DNA from 4 places in the Streptomyces sp. NPDC059994 genome. Region 2 is predicted to be linked to each of the others. Evidence: riboswitches for the same ligand, from Rfam matches in the RefSeq annotation. Region 2 holds a riboswitch; each other region holds the start of a gene.
The links. A riboswitch is a leader RNA that binds a small molecule or an ion and turns the genes downstream of it on or off. The one in region 2 is predicted to bind cyclic di-AMP.

Region 1 (4,247 bases), on a different contig from region 2:
CCAGCATGCCGGTGACGATCGTCCGCATCGCCTTCGGCAGGCCGTCGCCCACCTTCACGGACCGGAAGGCGAGCGCGTGGTCGCCCGCCACGTCGACCCGTGCGCTGGCCGTGGCCTTGCCGACCAACGGCAGGCTCGCGGTGGCCACGACGCGCGGCTCGGCCTTCGTACTGTCCTGGCTGTAGCCGACCTCGACGCCGAGCGCGGCGGACAGGTCCTGGTAGGACACGAAGGCGGTGGCCTTGGCGGAGGCGGCGTGGGCCTCGGAGGCGTCCGAGGAGCGGCGCAGACGGTCGAGCTCGACGTTCAGCGTGGTGATCGGGAGCCTGCCGCCGTCGCGGCCCGCGGGGATGTCGGAGGCTTCGATGTCGACGCGGTCGAGCGTGCCCCCGGCCAGCTGGGCCAGTACGGGAAAGCCGTGCACCTGCACGTGCGGCGCGGCCTTGAGCCCCTGGGCCTTCTGGAACGCGTCGGCCGTACGGTGTTCCGTCCAGGCGGTCGCGGCCCGGTCTCCCGCCACGCCCAGCCCGGCCAGGACGACCGCGGCGACGGCGTACTTCCGCCACCCCCGAAGCGCCCGGCCCGCCACAGCCCGCGGCCTCAGCATGCGGAACCCCCGCGGAGTACGGGGTGCGCGGAGATCCCGCACGCGGCGCGGAAGGCCCGCAGCAGCGGGGCGCGCAGCAGCCCATCCGGTACGTCCTGGCGTGCGGCGACGGTGCTGACCAGGCCGGTCACGGCCAGCTGCGCCCGGATCGTGCCTTCCAGGTCATCAGGGTCCGCGAAGGCGGCGAGGGTCTCGGTGCGGTGGTCGCCCAGATCCCCCATGCCCTCCACTCCGGCGAGCGCGCCGGGCAGCACCGGCAGCCCGGAGTTGAAGAGCAGGGCGAGCCGGGAGCGGTGGCGCAGCGCCAGGTCGACCAGATCGGCCGAGGCCCGCCGGTGCCGCTCGGGGCCGTCCGGCAGGGCGCTCCAGGTGGCGCGCAGGGCGGCGAACTCGGTCAGCGGCCCGATGAGCGTCGCCGCGAGCAGCCGCTCCTTGGAGGGGAACCGGTGCAGCAGCCCGGTCTTCGAGTAGCCGACCCGGTCCGCGATCTCCTGCACCGAGGTGCCGAGGTAGCCCTGCGCGGTGAAGAGCTCGGCGGCGGCTTCGACGATCTCGGCGTCGAGCTCGGCGCGCGTCGGGCGTGGCATGACGGGTCCTCCCCTGAGCCTGGTCGGCTCACCGTAACAGACCATCTGGTCCATGATGGACCAGATGGTCTGCCACCCCGGCCGTCCCCTCCTCGGTAGTCGACCGGAGGCCGCCGTCGACCCGTCGGCCGCCGTCAGTACGCGCCGTTCACGTTGTCGATCGAGCCGTACGTGTTGGCCGCGTAGTTGCACGCGGCGACGATGTTGGCGACGGGGTCGTAGCTGTCCGTCGACGTGCCGGCGACGTGGAAGGCCTGGAAGGTGGGGTCGATGACCTGGAGGAGGCCCTTGGAGGGCGTGCCGGCCACGGCGTTGGAGTCCCAGTTGTTGATGGCCAGCGGGTTGCCCGACGACTCGCGCATGATGTTGCGGTAGATGCCGTCGTAGGAGCCGGGGATGCCGTGCTGGGCCATGATGTCCAGGGACTGCCGGATCCAGCCGTCCAGGTTGTCGGAGTACGTCGCCTTCTTCGCCACGGCGGCCGTCGCCTGCTGGGGCAGCGTGGTCGTACGGGCCGAACGGTCGGCCCGGGCCGAGGTGGCCGTACGGCCGGCGGACGCCGCCGGAGCCTTCGCCTTCTTGCCCACCGCCAGTTCGAGGCCGGGGTGGATCAGGGCCGGGTTGCCGCCGATGGCCTGGCGGTTGTCCTGGTACAGCTTCTTCCAGCCGCCGTTGACGTCGAGGTCCTGGGCGATCTTGGAGAGGGAGTCCCCGGCGACGACGGAGTAGGTCGTCGCGGCGGCCTTCTTCGCCACGATCGGCTTGGCGGACACCGTGCCCTTCGCGGCGGCCGCGACGGCGGGCGCGGACTTCGCGGCGGTGCCGGAGTGCGGCGCCGCCGAAGGTGCGGCACCGGCGCTGGTGGCGCCGATCACCGGAATGATGAGCGCGGCGCCACCCGTACCCACGGCGGCGATGCCCCGGGTCAGGGTGCGGGACTTGGGGCGGCGGTGCTTACCCGTTGCGGGCATGGCGAATTCCTCTCCTTCGCCTGCGAGGTGAGCTGTCGGGTTCGGGCGAGAGCTGCCCGGCCGCGGCGCACGCGGCTTCACCCCGAGCCGTTCCGTCTCCGGATTCGGCGGCCTACCTGGTTCCCCCGCTCCTGCCATTTCGTGTGTGGGAGGTTTCCGGACAGCGGCAGGATTCGGCGGTCCATCCGGATTTGACGGTGACCGTAAACGAATAGGACTGGCCGAAACAAGACCTCAATTCACCACGGCAGCCGCGAGAAAGATCCACCAGGGGCGGGAAATGCGGGACCCTGCCTCCCCGCACCCCCAACTCGCCCCGCACGAAACGGAATGCGCGCGTCGCGGGGCGCCCGCCGACAAGGGGGGCGCGTGACCCAATTCACTCCTTGCGCCGGTAATAGCAATTCCACCGACACTGCCCAAACAAAATCTTAAGCCGCCCTATCATTCCTAATGACTAGATTGGCGACATAGAAGGGAAACTGCCCCTCTGGGGTTCATTTCGGACATCGAGCGAGGGGTCCGGCAGCCTCAGCTCGGGGACCCGAGCAGCTCCATCTCCTCGTCCGTGAGCCGCAGCGCGCCCGCGGCCACGTTCTCCACCAGGTGGTCCGGGTTGCCGGTGCCGGGGATGGCCAGCACGTGCTCGCCCTGCCGCAGCGTCCACGCGAGGCGGACCTGCGCGGACGTCACCCCGTGAGCGCGGGCGACCGCGAGGACCGCCTCACTGTCCGTGCCGCCCCCCTGTCCCGCACCGCTCTCGCGCCCCTCCCCGGCGATGGCGAAGAACGGGACGAACGCGATGCCCTGCTCCCCGCAGAGCCGCAGCACCTCGTCGGAGCCCGTACGCCGGCTGTCCAGGCCGTACCGGTTCTGCACACAGACCACCGGCGCGATGGCCTGGGCCTCGGCGAGGTGCTCGGGGGCGATGTTGGAGATGCCCAGGTGGCGGATGAGTCCGGCGTCGCGCAGCTCGGCCAGTGCGCCGAAGTGTTCGGCGAGCGAACCCGGCCCGTTGAGGCGCAGGTTGACCACATCGAGGTGGTCGCGGCCGAGCTGGCGCAGGTTCTCCTCGACCTGGCCGCGCAGCTGCTCCGGCGTGGCCCAGGACAGCCACTCGCCCGACGCGTCGCGCCCCGGACCGACCTTGGTGACGATGACCAGATCGTCCGGGTAGGGCGCCAGCGCCCGGTTGATGAGTTCGTTGGCGGACCGGAGCCGGGAGAAGTAGAAGGCCGCGGTGTCGATGTGGTTGACGCCGAGTTCGACCGCGCGCCGCAGCACGCCGATGGACCGCTCGCGGTCGCTGGGCGTGCCGAGGTCGAACGCGGCGCTGCCGGTGAGGCGCATCGCGCCGAATCCCAGCCGGTTGACCGACAGGTCACCGAGTTTCCAGGCGCCCGCGGCCGCCGCGTTGATCGTCTCCGTATTCATGATCGCAGTCTGCCATCCGCGCTCGCGTCGCCGAAACGACCGAACTCCACCGCTTCCCGGGAGAAGTACGGCCGGAAAGCGTCCGTCGCATTTGAGCCCTCTCGGCCGCGTTGCCGCGAGTCCACGCGGTGCTGCAAAAGATCAGACAGGATTGCCCGGAAAGGCAACGGGCAGTGAAAGCGCGGTATTCCGAAGCCGAAACGACCACCACTGGGGGGACAGTTAAATGCACGAGAGACGGAGACTGTGCCGAAGAAGCGTATTACGGAAGGGGCTGGGTGCAGGGGGGCTGGCCATGGCGGCGAATCTGCTGCCCGTTCCGGGGTTGCGTTCCGGCCCCGCCTGGGCCGAATCTCTCGGCACCGCCCACACGCCCGTCGCCGGCGTCCCCTTTCCCGCATGGGCCCGCTTCGCCCGCATCGCGGACGGCACCTTCGACGACGACGCCGACCCGAACCTCGACATGAAGCCGGTGATCGCCGGACTCAAGGCGCAGAACGTGAGCGTCATCGAGGTCGACACCATCTTGTCGAACTGGCTGACGGACCAGCAGTTCACCGAGCACATGGGCAAGGTCAGGAGCTTTGTGCAGCTGGCGCACGCCGCCGGGATCCGGGTGGTCATGTACTACCCGTCGATGGAGCTCAT
Region 2 (4,247 bases):
GGCCGCGATGGGCGTCGAGCTGTTCGTCATCGACGACGGCTGGTTCGGGGACCGCACCCATGACGCGGCCGGGCTCGGCGACTGGACGCCCAACCCCGAGCGCTTCCCCGGCGGCCTCAAGCCGCTGGCCGACGAAGTGCACGCGCTGGGCATGCGGTTCGGGATCTGGGTCGAGCCGGAGATGGTCAACGCCGACAGCGCGCTGTACCGGGCGCACCCGGAGTGGGTGCAGCACCAGAGCGGACGCCGGCGCACCGAGTTCCGCAACCAGCTCGTGCTCAACCTGGCCCGCCCGGACGTCCAGGAGTACCTCTGGGAGCAGCTGGACGGACTCCTTTCGAGCGCGCCCGTCGACTATGTGAAGTGGGACTTCAACCGCTGCTTCACCGACGCGGGCTGGCCCGGCGAGGAGTATCCGCAGAAGCTCTGGATCGAGCATGTCCGGGCGCTGTACGGCCTGTTGGACCGGCTGCGGGCCGCGCACCCCTCGGTCGACTTCGAGTCCTGCTCGGGCGGCGGCGGCCGGATCGACCTCGGCATCCTCTCCCGTACGGACCAGGTGTGGACCTCCGACAACACCGACCCGCTGGACCGGCTCGCCATCCAGGACGGCTTCAGCCAGCTGCACCCGGCCCGGGTCATGGCCGCCTGGGTCACCGACAGCCCCAACACCCTGCTCAACGGCCGCCGCAGCAGCCTGCGCTTCCGCTTTGTGAGCGCGATGGCCGGAGCGCTCGGCATCGGCGGCGACCTCACCCGATGGAGCGAGGCCGAACTGGCCGAGGCGCGCGGGTGGGTGGAGCTGTACAAGGCGATCCGGCCGGTGGTGCAGCTCGGGGCCCAGTACCGGCTGCGGCCGCCGCGCGGGGGGCTCAGCGCCGTCCAGTACGTACGCGGCGACGACACCGTGGTCCTCGCCCATCTCCAGGCCCAGCGCTACGGCGAGCGTCCCCCGGCCGTACGGCTGCGCGGCCTGGACCCGGCGGCGGCCTATCGGTGCCTCGACACCGGGGCCGTACACAGGGGAGCGGTATTGCTGCACCGGGGTCTGGACACCGGGCTGCGGGGCGATCTTGATGCGGCGGTGTTCCGTTTCCGGCGGCTTGGCGAACTCCCGGCATAAGGAATTCGCGTTCTTGGCGCACTGAAGATCTCCATCGGGATGCACTGACCAAAAGTGGACAGAAGGGTGATAGGTGGCGGGAAGGGGTGAATCGACTAGAACTTTCACCCGGATTGGGCGATTTGATGGCTCCTGTCCATCTCCCTGGCGGGAAGGGGAGGTTGCCCGTGAGCAGCGTCATACCCGTGACGTTCCGTGGTGGCAGCCCCGAATGAATCCCCCGTTCCGGCGGGGCCTGTTGGGAATTCCGGTCGACGCAGGGTGACCGGAATTCCCGGAGGAATTCCCGGCCGGGAATGCCGAAGGCGAATGGGTACTTGTCGTGACCCACCGGGCTCGCTTACGGTCACCGCAATCCGGGTGGACCGCCGAATCCTGCCACCGCTCGGAATCCGCACCCATCCACGCGTGGCAGGAGCGGGGGACCCAGGTAAGCGCCGTCCGGAACTCCGGCACGGCTCGGGGTGAAGCCGGAACACCGCACGCGGTGCCCGGCCGGGCAGCTCCAGCCCGAACCCGACAGCTCACCTCGCAGGCGCCGGAGAGGAATCCGCCATGCCCGCGAAGGGTAAGCACCGCCGTCCCAAGTCCAGCCCGATATCCCGGGGCATGGTCGCCGCCGGTACGGGCGGCGCCGCGCTCGCCATCCCGCTGCTGGGCGCCACCGGCGCGCACGCCGCGGTGAAGACCGCCGCCCCCGCCACCGCGCCCCAGCAGGCCGTCCGCGCCGCCGGGACCTTCACCGCCGCTCCGGCCGCCGCCCCGCAGGCCGTGCCCACCACGTACAAGGTCAAGAGCGGCGACTGCCTGTCGCAGATCGCCCAGGACCACCGGCTCGGCGGCTGGCAGCGGCTCTACAAGGACAACCGCGAGGTCGTCGGCTCCGACCCGGCGCTGATCCGCCCGGGCATGAAGCTCACCCTCGGGGCCAAGGCCCCGGGCGGCGGCGCGTCGCACGGCTCCGCCAAGGCGAGCGGTTCGCACGCCTCCGGTACGAAGAAGTCCGCCCCCCGCACGCCGAAGTCCTCCCCGGCCGCCTCCGCCCCCAAGGCGGCCGCCGCCGACACCTCCTCGTCCGCCACCGCGAACCAGGGCTCCGCCTCCGGCTTCCGCGCGCCGCTCGACAGCGTGAGCATCGGCACCCCGTACCGCATGGCCGGATCCATGTGGTCCAGCGGCTACCACACGGGCGTCGACTTCGCGGCCGACACCGGCACCACGGTGAAGGCGGTCGGCGCGGGCACGGTCGTCTCGGCCGGCTGGGGCGGCGCGTACGGCAACCAGGTCGTCATCCGGCACGCCGACGGCATGTACTCCCAGTACGCCCACCTCTCGCAGTTCTCCGTCTCGGCCGGGCAGACCGTGACCGAGGGCCAGCAGCTCGGGCTCTCCGGCGCCACCGGCAACGTCACCGGCCCGCACCTGCACTTCGAGATCCGCACCACGCCCGACTACGGCTCCGACGTCGACCCGCTCGCCTACCTCCGCCAGCAGGGCGCGAACCTCTGACGGCCGTTTGCCCGTCGGTAATTGGCGCGTATTCCCGCTGCGGGAAACTGACCGGGTGGTCTATATCACCCATCGTCAACCCCTCCTTACGGTCGCGTAGGTCACACCCATAAGGGAAAGATGTGGTCTCGTGGCAGACGATTCGAGATCATTCAGCAGCGGTACGTTCGGGTCGTACACGGCGCTCGGCGACAGCTTCACGGAAGGCGTCGGCGACCCCGGCCCGGACGGGGCGTTCGTCGGCTGGGCGGACAGGTTCGCCGTGCTACTGGCAGACCAGCGACCGGAGGGGGCCTTTCGCTACGCTAATCTCGCGGTCCGCGGCAGGCTCCTCGACCAGATCGTCGAGGAGCAGGTGCCGCGGGCCAAGGAGCTCGCGCCCGACCTGGTGAGCTTCTGCGCGGGGGGCAACGACATCATCCGGCCGGGCAGCGACCCGGACGACGTGGCCGAGCGCTTCGAGCGCGCCGTGGCCGACTTGAAGAGCGCGATCCCGACGGTCATGGTGACCACCGGGTTCGACACGCGCGGGGTGCCGGTCTTCAAGCATCTGCGGGGCAAGGTCGCCACATACACCGCGCACGTGCGCTCCATCGCGGACCGCTACGGGTGCCCGGTGCTCGACCTGTGGTCGCTCAAGTCCGTTCAGGACAGGCGGGCGTGGGACGGCGACCGGCTGCATCTGTCGCCGGAGGGGCACACCCGGGTCGCACTGCGCGCCGCCCAGGTGCTCGGGCTGCAGATCCCGGCCGACCCGGACCAGGCGTGGCCCCCGCTGCCGCCGCGCAACACCCTGGACGTGCGGCGCGACGACATCCACTGGGCGCGCGAGCACCTGGTGCCGTGGATCGGACGACGGCTGCGCGGCGAGAGCTCGGGCGACCACGTGGAGCCCAAGCGCCCGGATCTGCTGCCTCTCTGACGCATCATCAGCTCCGTATCGGAGCAGCTTTCCTCGGAGCAGCTTTCCTCGGTGCGGTGCGGTGCGGTGCGGTGCGGCCCCGCGCCCCTATAGGGGTGCGGGGCTGTGGCATGTGCGGCTCTGCCGGGACGGGGGTCGCCCTGTTCGAGCGAAGCCGCGAACTTGGGGGAGCGGCCAGCCACAGACGGCCCGCAGCCGAATCACCGCTGCGCCAGCAGCCTCCGCTCCGTCTCCGGGTCGAGTCCGACCCGGGGGCGGTCCGGCCGCTGCGGAGCCTCGCCGCCGATCGATTCGAGCCAGGCCCAGGTGTCGGCGACCGTCTCCTCGACGGGACGGCAGCGCAGCCCCGACAGCACGGCCTTCCATACGTTCGAGCCGTGCATCGTGCGGTGCAGCTCGCCCGGCGGAATCCACACCGGCAGGTGGTTCCAGGGCTCGACCCCGGCGGCCAGGATCGCCTCCGGGTCCGTCCAGCGCAGCTCCGCGCCGCCGCCGGTGACCCGTACGCATGCCTCAAGGAGCTCGCCCATGGTGGTGTGGTCCGGCGGGGAGACCAGGTTGTACGGGCCGCAGAGCCCGAAGTCGGCCGCGCTCACGATCCACTCCGCCAGGTCCCGGGCGTCGATGAACTGGACCGGCAGATCGCGCGGCCCCGGCGCGAGCACCTCGCCGCCGCGCGCCATGCGCCCCAGC
Region 3 (4,247 bases), on a different contig from region 2:
CATCGGCCTGTGCGCGCTGCTGATGTGTCTGTCCCTGCCGCTGTCCCTGCCGCTGTCGCTGCCCCTGTCGCCGCCCGCGCCCTGGGTGACCGCGCCCCCGTACACGAAGGGCGGCGTCCCCTCCGTGCACGGCGATCCGGCGGCCCGGCGGCACGCCCGGGGGACCTGTGTACGGGGCCGGGCCGGGCCCCGCCGATGCCGGGCCCGGCTGATCGCGACGGGCGCCGACCGGCACTGAGGCCGCACCCGGTTGGCCGAGGTGGGCTCGCCGCGCGCGGCGGAGCCGGGCACCCTGGGTGGGGCGCGGAACGTCGGCGGCCCTGCGGACGGGCAGGAGACGACAGGTGCGGCAGCGATCGGACGGCGGCGGCCGGGAGGGCTCCCGGCGCCTCGGCCTGGTGCGCGTCCTGCCCGCGCTGCTCCTGGTCGCCGGGGTCGTTCTCGACGCGGCGACGCCGCCCGATCTGACCGCCGCCGCCCTCTTCGCGGCCGCGCCGCTGATCGCGGCCCCCTTCTTCGGGCCGGCCGGCACCGCCGTCGCGGGCGCCTCGGCGGTCGGGGCGGTGCTGCTCACGGAGTATCTGCACGACATCCCCAGCACGGGCGAGGCGGTCAGCGAGCTGTTCACCGTCACCACCGTCGGCGCCCTCGCCCTCTTCATCAACCGCATGCTGCGCCGCAGCGGCGAACGCCTCGCCTCGGCCCGGGTCATCGCGGAGACCGCCCAGCGCGCCGTGCTGCCGACGCCCGCCGAGCGCATCGGGGGCCTCCAGGTGGCCGCGCGGTACGAGGCGGCCCAGGCCGGTGCCTTCATCGGCGGGGACCTCTTCGCCGTCCAGGACACGCCGTACGGGGTGCGCCTGGTCGTCGGGGACGTGCGGGGCAAGGGCCTGGAGGCGGTGGAGGCGGTGGCCGTGGTCATCGGGGCGTTCCGGGAGGCGGCCGAGCAGGAGTCGACCCTGGAGGCCGTGGCCGGGCGCCTGGAGCGCGCGCTGACCCGGGAGGGCACCCGGCGCGACGGCCTGGACGCCGTCGAGGGGTTCACCACTGCCGTGCTCGCCGAGATCCCGCGCGGCGCCGGGGCCGTACGGCTGGTGAACCGGGGCCACCCCGAGCCGCTGCTGCTCCACGCCGACGGGGCCCTGGACGCGCTCACCCCGTCCGATCCCGCGCTGCCGCTGGGGATGGCGGACCTGGGGGTGTGGCCGGACCGGGCGGACGCGTACCCCTTCCCGGCCGGGGCGACGCTGCTCTTCTACACCGACGGCCTCTCCGAGGCCCGCTCGGTGGAGCCGCCGGGGGTCTTCTACGACCCGCACGAGCGGCTGCGCGGCCGTATCTTCCCGGGGCCCGACCGGGTCCTGGACGCGCTGATCGACGATGTGCGCAGACATACGGGCGGGGGCGCGAACGACGACATGGCGCTGCTCGCGGTGGGGCGGCCGGGGGTGCGGCAGCCGGAGCGGCGGCGGACGATGCCCGTGGTGCCGTGACGTTGTGTAGCCGAACAACCCCCCTGTGCACAGCAACTGACGCATCGTCAACTGTTGTCCCCGACGATCAGGGGGAACTGCTTGGAATCCGGTCCCCCTGTCTATTAACGTTCGATAACGCAGCGCGGTCGTCCCAGCCGTCGCAGAGGCGGCACCGTGCGCACGCGCCGAATCCCGAAAGGGAACCGGGGAACCACCAACTTGGGGTGAATCGGGCACCTTTGCACCTTCGAAGAGGTGCCCGTAGGAGACCTTCCTGCTCCGAACCCGTCAGCTAACCCGGTAGGCGAGAAGGAAGGAAAGGAGCGCCCCCGTGGCGTCCAACGAGCCTGCCCTCGGCACCCAGCCGGTTCCCCCTGTCTCCCTGTACGGGACCGCGCCCGGTGACACCGAGGTGTGGGAGGAGTGGAACCCCACCGAGGAATCGGTCGCCTCCGTGCGCGGCAGGCACCGCGTCGCCAAGCAGCGCGGCGGGCTCGCCCGCAGCTCCACCGTCCTCGGCGTAGGCGTCATCGCGGCCGTCGGCGCGGGCGGCATGGCCAGCGCGCAGAGCAAGCCGCCGGTCTCCATATCCCTGCCCGACTCGGTCGCGGACAACCTCCCCGACGTCAAGTCCCTGCCGGGCGTGGGCACGCTGATCTCCGACATCGCGGGCGACGAGAAGCCCGACGCCTCCCCGGCCGCCCAGGCCGACAGAGCCGTCGCGAGCGCCCCCCTCACCATGGCGGGCGTCTCCCGGGCCGACGCCGAACAGGGTGCCACCGGCGCCGGCGAGGCCCTGCGCACCCGCATCCTCCAGCAGGCCGAGCAGCAGCAGAACGACGCCGAGGCCGAGGCGAAGGCGGTCGCCGAGAAGGCCGCGTCCCAGCAGGCGGCGGCCGAGGCGAAGGCCGCGCAGAGCGCCGCGGCGCAGAAGGCGGCGGCCGCGAAGAAGGCCGCCGAGGAGGCCGCCGCGAAGAAGGCGGAGGAGGAGCGTCTGGCCGAGCTCGCCAAGAGCTTCTCGCTCCCTGTCGCCTCGTACACGATCACCTCGACGTTCGGCGAGGCCGGCTCGATGTGGTCCTCCGGCCACCACACCGGCCTCGACTTCGCCGCCCCCACCGGCACCCCGCTCAAGGCGATACACGGCGGCACGGTCAAGTCGGCGGGCTGGTCCGGCTCGTACGGCTACCGCACGGTCATCGAGCTGGAGGACGGCTCGGAGCTCTGGTACTGCCACCAGTCCTCGATCGCGGTCAGCGCGGGCCAGAAGGTGACGACCGGCGAGACGATCGGCCGCGTCGGCGCCACCGGCAACGTGACGGGCCCGCATCTGCACCTGGAGGTGCACACCCCGGGCGGCACGGGCATCGACCCGATGGCGTGGCTGCAGTCGAAGGGCCTCAATCCGTAGGGCGTGCTCGCCGTGGGCGGGGGCGTGGGCGGGGGCGTGGGCGGGGGCGCGGAATAGCCGCGCACCGCCCGCCCGTTCACCCCCTATGACCTCTCTGCGCCCCCTGGGCGCCTCCGACCTCTCCGTCTTCCCGCTCGCCCTCGGCGGCAACGTCTTCGGCTGGACCGCCGACGAGGCCGCGTCGTTCGCGGTGCTCGACGCGTACACCGAGGCGGGCGGCAACTTCGTGGACACGGCCGACACGTACTCGTCCTGGATCCCCGGCAACGAGGGCGGCGAGTCCGAGAAGATCATCGGCAAGTGGCTGGCGGCGCGCGGCAACCGCGCGGACGTCGTCGTCGCCACGAAGGCGGGCGCACACCCCGGCTTCAAGGGGCTCGCGGCCGCCACCATCAAGGCCGCCGCCGAGGCCTCGCTGCGCCGGCTGGGCACCGACTACATCGACCTGTACTACACGCACTTCGACGACGAGTCCGTCCCGGTCGAGGAGATCGTCACCGCCCTCGACCAGCTGGTGCAGGACGGCAAGGTGCGCGCCGTCGCCGCCTCCAACATCTCCCCGGAGCGGCTCAGGGACTCGCTGGACTTCTCCGACCGCGAGGGCCTGGCCAAGTACGTCGCCCTCCAGCCGCACTACAACCTGGTCTCGCGCGGCACCTACGAGGGCCGCCTCCAGGACACCGCCGCCCGCTCGGGGCTGGCCGCCGTCCCCTACTTCTCGCTCGCCGCCGGGTTCCTCACCGGCAAGTACCGCCCGGGACAGACCGTGCAGAGCGCGCGGGCCGGGAGCGCCGCCAAGCACCTGGAGACCGACCGGGGCGCGAAGGTGCTGGCCGCGCTCGACCGCGTCGCGCGGGCGCACGGCGCCGAGCCCGCGAGCGTCGCGCTCGCCTGGCTCGCCGCCCAGCCGACCGTGGTCGCCCCGATCGCCTCGGCCCGTACGGTCGAGCAGCTGCCCGCGCTCCTCGCGGTCGCGGACCTGGAGCTCACGGACGCGGAGCTGAGCGAGCTGAGGACCGCCTCGGCGTAGCTCCCCGCGCCCCGGCGCTTTCAGCGCCTTCAGCGCAGATAGGGGTTGTACGGGGAGGACTGGTTGTACCCGTAAGGAGTCTGCTGTCCGTACGGCGCCTGGTGTCCGTACGGGTACGGCTGAGCCGGGATCCAGATGCGGCCCGCCGCGCCCGCCGCGTAGTGCAGCGCGGGCCCGGCCACCTCCCTGCGCTCCCACAGGTGGTGCAGCAGCTCCTGCTCGCGGGCCGTGAAGTCCGGGCCGGCCTGGGCGCGGCGGGCCCGGCGGCGCAGGAACGCGAGGGCCGTCGCGAACGCCTCGTACTCCGCGACCGTCCGCGCCGCCCGTCTGC
Region 4 (4,247 bases), on a different contig from region 2:
CGCTTCCATCTTCGTCCGCGCCGCCACGGCCTCCGGCGTCCCCGTCACGATCGCCAAGGCCGACGGCAACCCGGTCAACGCCGCCTCCATGCTCGCGGTGCTCGGCCTGGGTGCGCAGGGCGGCGAGGAGATCGTGCTGGCTTCCGAGGCGGAGGGCGCCGAGGCGGCCCTGGACCGTCTGGCGAAGCTGGTCGAGGCGGGCCTTGAGGAGCTCCCCGAGACCGTCTGACCGCACCCGGTCGGCCGAACCCCGGCCCGGCCGGCGCGTCACCGCACTTCGCGAAACGGAGCCGCGGATCCTGAATTCAGGGTCCGCGGCTCCTTTCCTTTTAAGCGGGTGGTGCGGGTTGCGCGAACCTCTTACCCGCGCCGCTGCTTTCCGGCGGCGATTTCGGGCAGCGCGAAAAAACCCCGCCGAATCACCCCTTTGTATACGGCGACCCCGTTAAGCGCGGGCGCTCGCGGTGTTTACGGCATGTTGCGAAGTCCTCACGTCCACCGGGCGCCGCAGGCGATAGGCGGAAAACGCGCGGTCGGCGTGGTGGGCGGCCAGCGATCTGGCCCGCTCGGCGTCACCGCGCGCCAGCGCGTCCACGATCGCCCCGTGCTCCGCCCAGCACTCGGCGGGCAGCGCGGGCTGCTCCACCACGTACATCCAGGCGATCTTGTGCCGTAGCTGGGTGAGCAGCGAGATGAGGCCGGGGCTGCCGGAGGCCTGGGCCAGCGTCTCGTGGAACCAGCCGCCCAGCGAGCGCAGATCCTCGCCCTGGGTCCGCCGGATGCGGTCCTGGCCCAGCCTGACCAGGCCGCGCAGCACCTTGAGATGGGCCTCGGTGCGCCGGGCGGCCGCCCGCGAGGCGGCCAGCGGCTCCAGCATCGCGCGCAGTTCGAGCAGGTCGGCGGCCTCCTGCTCGGTCGGCTCGGCGACACAGGCCCCGGCGTGCCGGCGCGTGGTGACGAACCCCTCGGACTCCAGCGTGCGCAGCGCCTCGCGAACCGGGACGCGCGAGACCCCGTACCGCCGGGCGAGCACTTCCTCGGTGAGCCGGCTGCCGCGCGCGAAGAGTCCCGCGACGATGTCGTCGCGGATTGCCGTGCATACCGATTGCGCTGGAATGCGCATGACAGAACCTCCGCCTTAATCCCCGCGAAACGCGGTCGATCGACGCCTGTTCGGTGACTCTATTCGAGCGGTTGTTAATTCCCGGTGACATGCCGTATGCAATGCATATCTTTTGGCCACGGACGGCTCCCGGCGCGCCCGACGGCGACGCCGAAGCCCCCGGCGCGGACGCCGGGGGCTTCGGTGGAGGTTCGGGGACGGCCGCGTCAGACGTTGACGCCGCGCGAGCGCAGATACGCGATCGGGTCGATGTCCGAGCCGTACGACGAGCCCGTGCGGGCCTCGAAGTGGAGGTGCGGGCCGGTGGTGTTGCCGGTGTCGCCGGAGATGCCGATCTGCTGGCCCGGCTCGACGCGCTGGCCGACGGAGACGCCGATGGACGACAGGTGGCCGTACTGCGTGTACGTGCCGTCGTTCATGCGGATGACGATGTTGTTGCCGTAGGCGCCGCCCCAGCCCGCCTCGACGACGGTGCCCAGGCCGACGGCGTGCACCGAGGTGCCCTCGCCCGCGTGGAAGTCGATGCCGGTGTGGCTGCCGGAGGACCAGATCGAGCCGCCGGTCTTGTAGCCGGTGGAGACGTAACTGCCGTCGATCGGGGCGACGAAGGAGTTGAGGCGCTTGCGCTCGGCCTCGCGGGCGGCGCGCTCCTTGGCGGCGCGCTCCTCCTTGGCCTTCGCCTCGGCCTTGCGCTTCGCCTCGGCGGCGGCGCGGGCCTTGTCGGCGGCGTGCTTCTGGGCGGCGGCCTGGGCGTCGATGCGGTCGGCGAGGGAGTCGCCGATCACGATCGCCTGGGTGATGCCGGTGTCCTCGACGGAGGCCGCGGCGGGCGCCGAGGTCTCGGCGGCCAGGGCCGGGGAGGCGAGAGTGCCCACGACTCCGGCGGTGGCGAGAGTGGCGATGCCCGCTATGTTCGCGCTCTTGCGCGACATGGCGCTCGGACGACGGTGCTTCCCGGTGGCACGGGTGAACGCCATGAAGGGGCGGTGTCCTTTCCTTCCATCTCGCCTACCGGGTTAGCTGACGGGTTCGGAGCTGGAAGGTCTCCTACGGGCTCCTCCGCGGGCGGAGGCGTCCGATTCACCCCAGGGACTGAGTGGGTCCCCGGCTCCCCTGGCTCGCGCCAGTTGGGGACTCGGCGATCGCTGTCCGGTGCCGCGGCTGCGACGGGTGGTAACGGACAGCGCGACTGACGCTAGACGGCTGATCTTTCAATCACCAAACAGACACGTCTTTTTGTTGCCCACGCCACATGACAGACAGGCAACCTCCCCAACAAATCGGACATAAAGGAGGACCCCGGCGGCACATCGGCCACCGGGGTCCTCCTCCCACGCACGCGCCCGCGCGCGCCGGTCCGCTCAATCAGCCCGCGACGACGGTGACTTCACCGATGCCGAGCGCCTTGACGGGCTCCTCGATCTGCGCCGCGTCCCCGACGAGGACGGTCACCAGACGGTCCACCGGGAAGGCGCTGACGACCGCCGCGGTGGCCTCCACGGTGCCCGTGTCGGCCAGCAGCGCGTACAACTGCGCCTGGAAGTCGTCCGGGAGGTGCTGCTCGACCTGGTCGGCCAGCGTCCCGGCGACGGCGGCCGCCGTCTCGTACCTGAGCGGGGCCACGCCCACCAGGTTCTGCACGGCGGTCTCCCGCTCGGCGTCCGTGAGCCCCTCGGCGGCGAGCTTGCGCAGCACCGTCCACAGGTCGTCGAGGGCCGGGCCGGTGTTGGGCGTGTCCACCGAGCCGCTGATGGCGAGCATGGCCGCGCCGGTGCCCTCCGCGCCGGAGCGCAGCACCTGACCGTACGCACGCACTCCGTACGTGTAGCCCTTCTCCTCGCGCAGGACGCGGTCCAGGCGGGAGGTGAGCGTGCCGCCCAGGCAGTACGTCCCGAGGACCTGGGCGGGCCAGACGCGGTCGTGGCGGTCCGGGCCGATCCGGCCGATCAGCAACTGCGTCTGGACGGCGCCGGGCCGGTCGACGATGACCACGCGGCCGGTGTCGTCGGCGGTGACCGGGGGCATCGGGCGCTCCTCGGCCGGGGTGCCGGTCCAGGCGCCCAGGGTGTCCGCCAGGATCGCGTCCAGGTCGGTGGCGCCCAGGTCGCCCACGATCACGGCGGTGGCCGCCGCCGGGCGTACATACGCCTCGTAGAAGGCCCGCACCGCTCCCGCGTCGATCCGCGTGACGGTCTCCTCGGTGCCCTGGCGCGGGCGCGACATGCGCGCGGTGGCCGGGAAGAGCTCCCTGGAGAGCTGCTGGGCGGCGCGGCGGGCCGGGTTGGCCAGCTCGTGCGGGATCTCGTCCAGGCGGTTGCGGACCAGCCGGTCGACCTCCGCGTCGGCGAACGCGGGGGCGCGCAGCGCCTCCGCGAGCAGGCCGAGCGCCTTGGCCAGCCGGGAGACCGGCACCTCCAGGGAGACCCGCACGCCCGGGTGGTCCGCGTGCGCGTCCAGGGTGGCGCCGCAGCGCTCCAGGTCGGCGGCGAACTCCTCGGCGGAGCGCTTGTCGGTGCCCTCGGAGAACGCGCGCGCCATGATCATGGCGACGCCGTCCAGGCCCGCCGGCTCGGCGTCCAGCGGGGCGGCGAGGAAGATCTCGACGGCCACGACCTGCTGGCCGGGGCGGTCGCAGCGCAGCACGGTGAGCCCGTTGGGCAGGGTGGCGCGGCCGGGGGCGGGGAACGCCCAGGGACGCGCGGTGCCGGCGGCCGGCTGGGGGTGGAACTGCATGGTCACGCCGGTCTCGCTCACTGCTCTGCTCCCTCTGCGTCGGCGTCGGCCGCGTCGTCTGCTTCGGCGGTGGTCGGCTCGTACACCAGCACCGCCCTGTTGTCCGGGCGCAGGGTGGCCCGGGCCGCGTCCCGCACCTCCTCGGCGGTGATGTCGAGCACCCGGTCGACGGCGGTCAGGGCGAGCTGGGGGTCACCGAACAGCACCGCGTACCTGCAGAGTTCGTCGGCGCGGCCCGCGACCGTGCCGAGCCGGTCCAGCCACTCGCGCTCCAGCTGGGCCTGGGCGCGCTCCATCTCCTCGGCCGTGGGGCCCTCTTCGGCGAACCGGGCCAGCTCGTCGTCGACGGCCGACTCGATGTCGGGGACCTCGACGCCGCCGGACGTCTTGA

Region 1: another riboswitch for cyclic di-AMP. It lies ahead of ACFWA7_RS00055 (transglycosylase SLT domain-containing protein); the one in region 2 lies ahead of ACFWA7_RS36530 (peptidoglycan DD-metalloendopeptidase family protein).
Region 3: another riboswitch for cyclic di-AMP. It lies ahead of ACFWA7_RS22330 (M23 family metallopeptidase); the one in region 2 lies ahead of ACFWA7_RS36530 (peptidoglycan DD-metalloendopeptidase family protein).
Region 4: another riboswitch for cyclic di-AMP. It lies ahead of ACFWA7_RS31575 (M23 family metallopeptidase); the one in region 2 lies ahead of ACFWA7_RS36530 (peptidoglycan DD-metalloendopeptidase family protein).

What each region holds. Positions count from the first base shown of each region.
Region 1 covers NZ_JBHWUR010000001.1:9,700-13,946, reverse strand. The annotation lists gene ACFWA7_RS00065 (DUF2993 domain-containing protein) at 1-607, opposite strand, end outside; gene ACFWA7_RS00060 (TetR/AcrR family transcriptional regulator) at 601-1,194, opposite strand; gene ACFWA7_RS00055 (transglycosylase SLT domain-containing protein) at 1,329-2,165, opposite strand; cyclic di-AMP (ydaO/yuaA leader) riboswitch at 2,170-2,354, opposite strand; gene ACFWA7_RS00050 (aldo/keto reductase) at 2,697-3,599, opposite strand; gene ACFWA7_RS00045 (beta-galactosidase trimerization domain-containing protein) at 3,895-4,247, shown strand, end outside.
Region 2 covers NZ_JBHWUR010000141.1:6,510-10,756, reverse strand. The annotation lists gene ACFWA7_RS36535 (alpha-galactosidase) at 1-1,123, shown strand, start outside; cyclic di-AMP (ydaO/yuaA leader) riboswitch at 1,509-1,674, shown strand; gene ACFWA7_RS36530 (peptidoglycan DD-metalloendopeptidase family protein) at 1,679-2,632, shown strand; gene ACFWA7_RS36525 (SGNH/GDSL hydrolase family protein) at 2,763-3,554, shown strand; gene ACFWA7_RS36520 (NAD-dependent epimerase/dehydratase family protein) at 3,755-4,247, opposite strand, start outside.
Region 3 covers NZ_JBHWUR010000046.1:7,914-12,160, reverse strand. The annotation lists gene ACFWA7_RS22340 (hypothetical protein) at 1-238, shown strand, start outside; gene ACFWA7_RS22335 (PP2C family protein-serine/threonine phosphatase) at 345-1,493, shown strand; cyclic di-AMP (ydaO/yuaA leader) riboswitch at 1,649-1,797, shown strand; gene ACFWA7_RS22330 (M23 family metallopeptidase) at 1,807-2,886, shown strand; gene ACFWA7_RS22325 (aldo/keto reductase) at 2,972-3,916, shown strand; gene ACFWA7_RS22320 (PrsW family intramembrane metalloprotease) at 3,946-4,247, opposite strand, start outside.
Region 4 covers NZ_JBHWUR010000094.1:21,906-26,152, forward strand. The annotation lists gene ACFWA7_RS31565 (HPr family phosphocarrier protein) at 1-229, shown strand, start outside; gene ACFWA7_RS31570 (GntR family transcriptional regulator) at 446-1,123, opposite strand; gene ACFWA7_RS31575 (M23 family metallopeptidase) at 1,330-2,100, opposite strand; cyclic di-AMP (ydaO/yuaA leader) riboswitch at 2,114-2,274, opposite strand; gene ACFWA7_RS31580 (M16 family metallopeptidase) at 2,489-3,856, opposite strand; gene ACFWA7_RS31585 (M16 family metallopeptidase) at 3,874-4,247, opposite strand, start outside.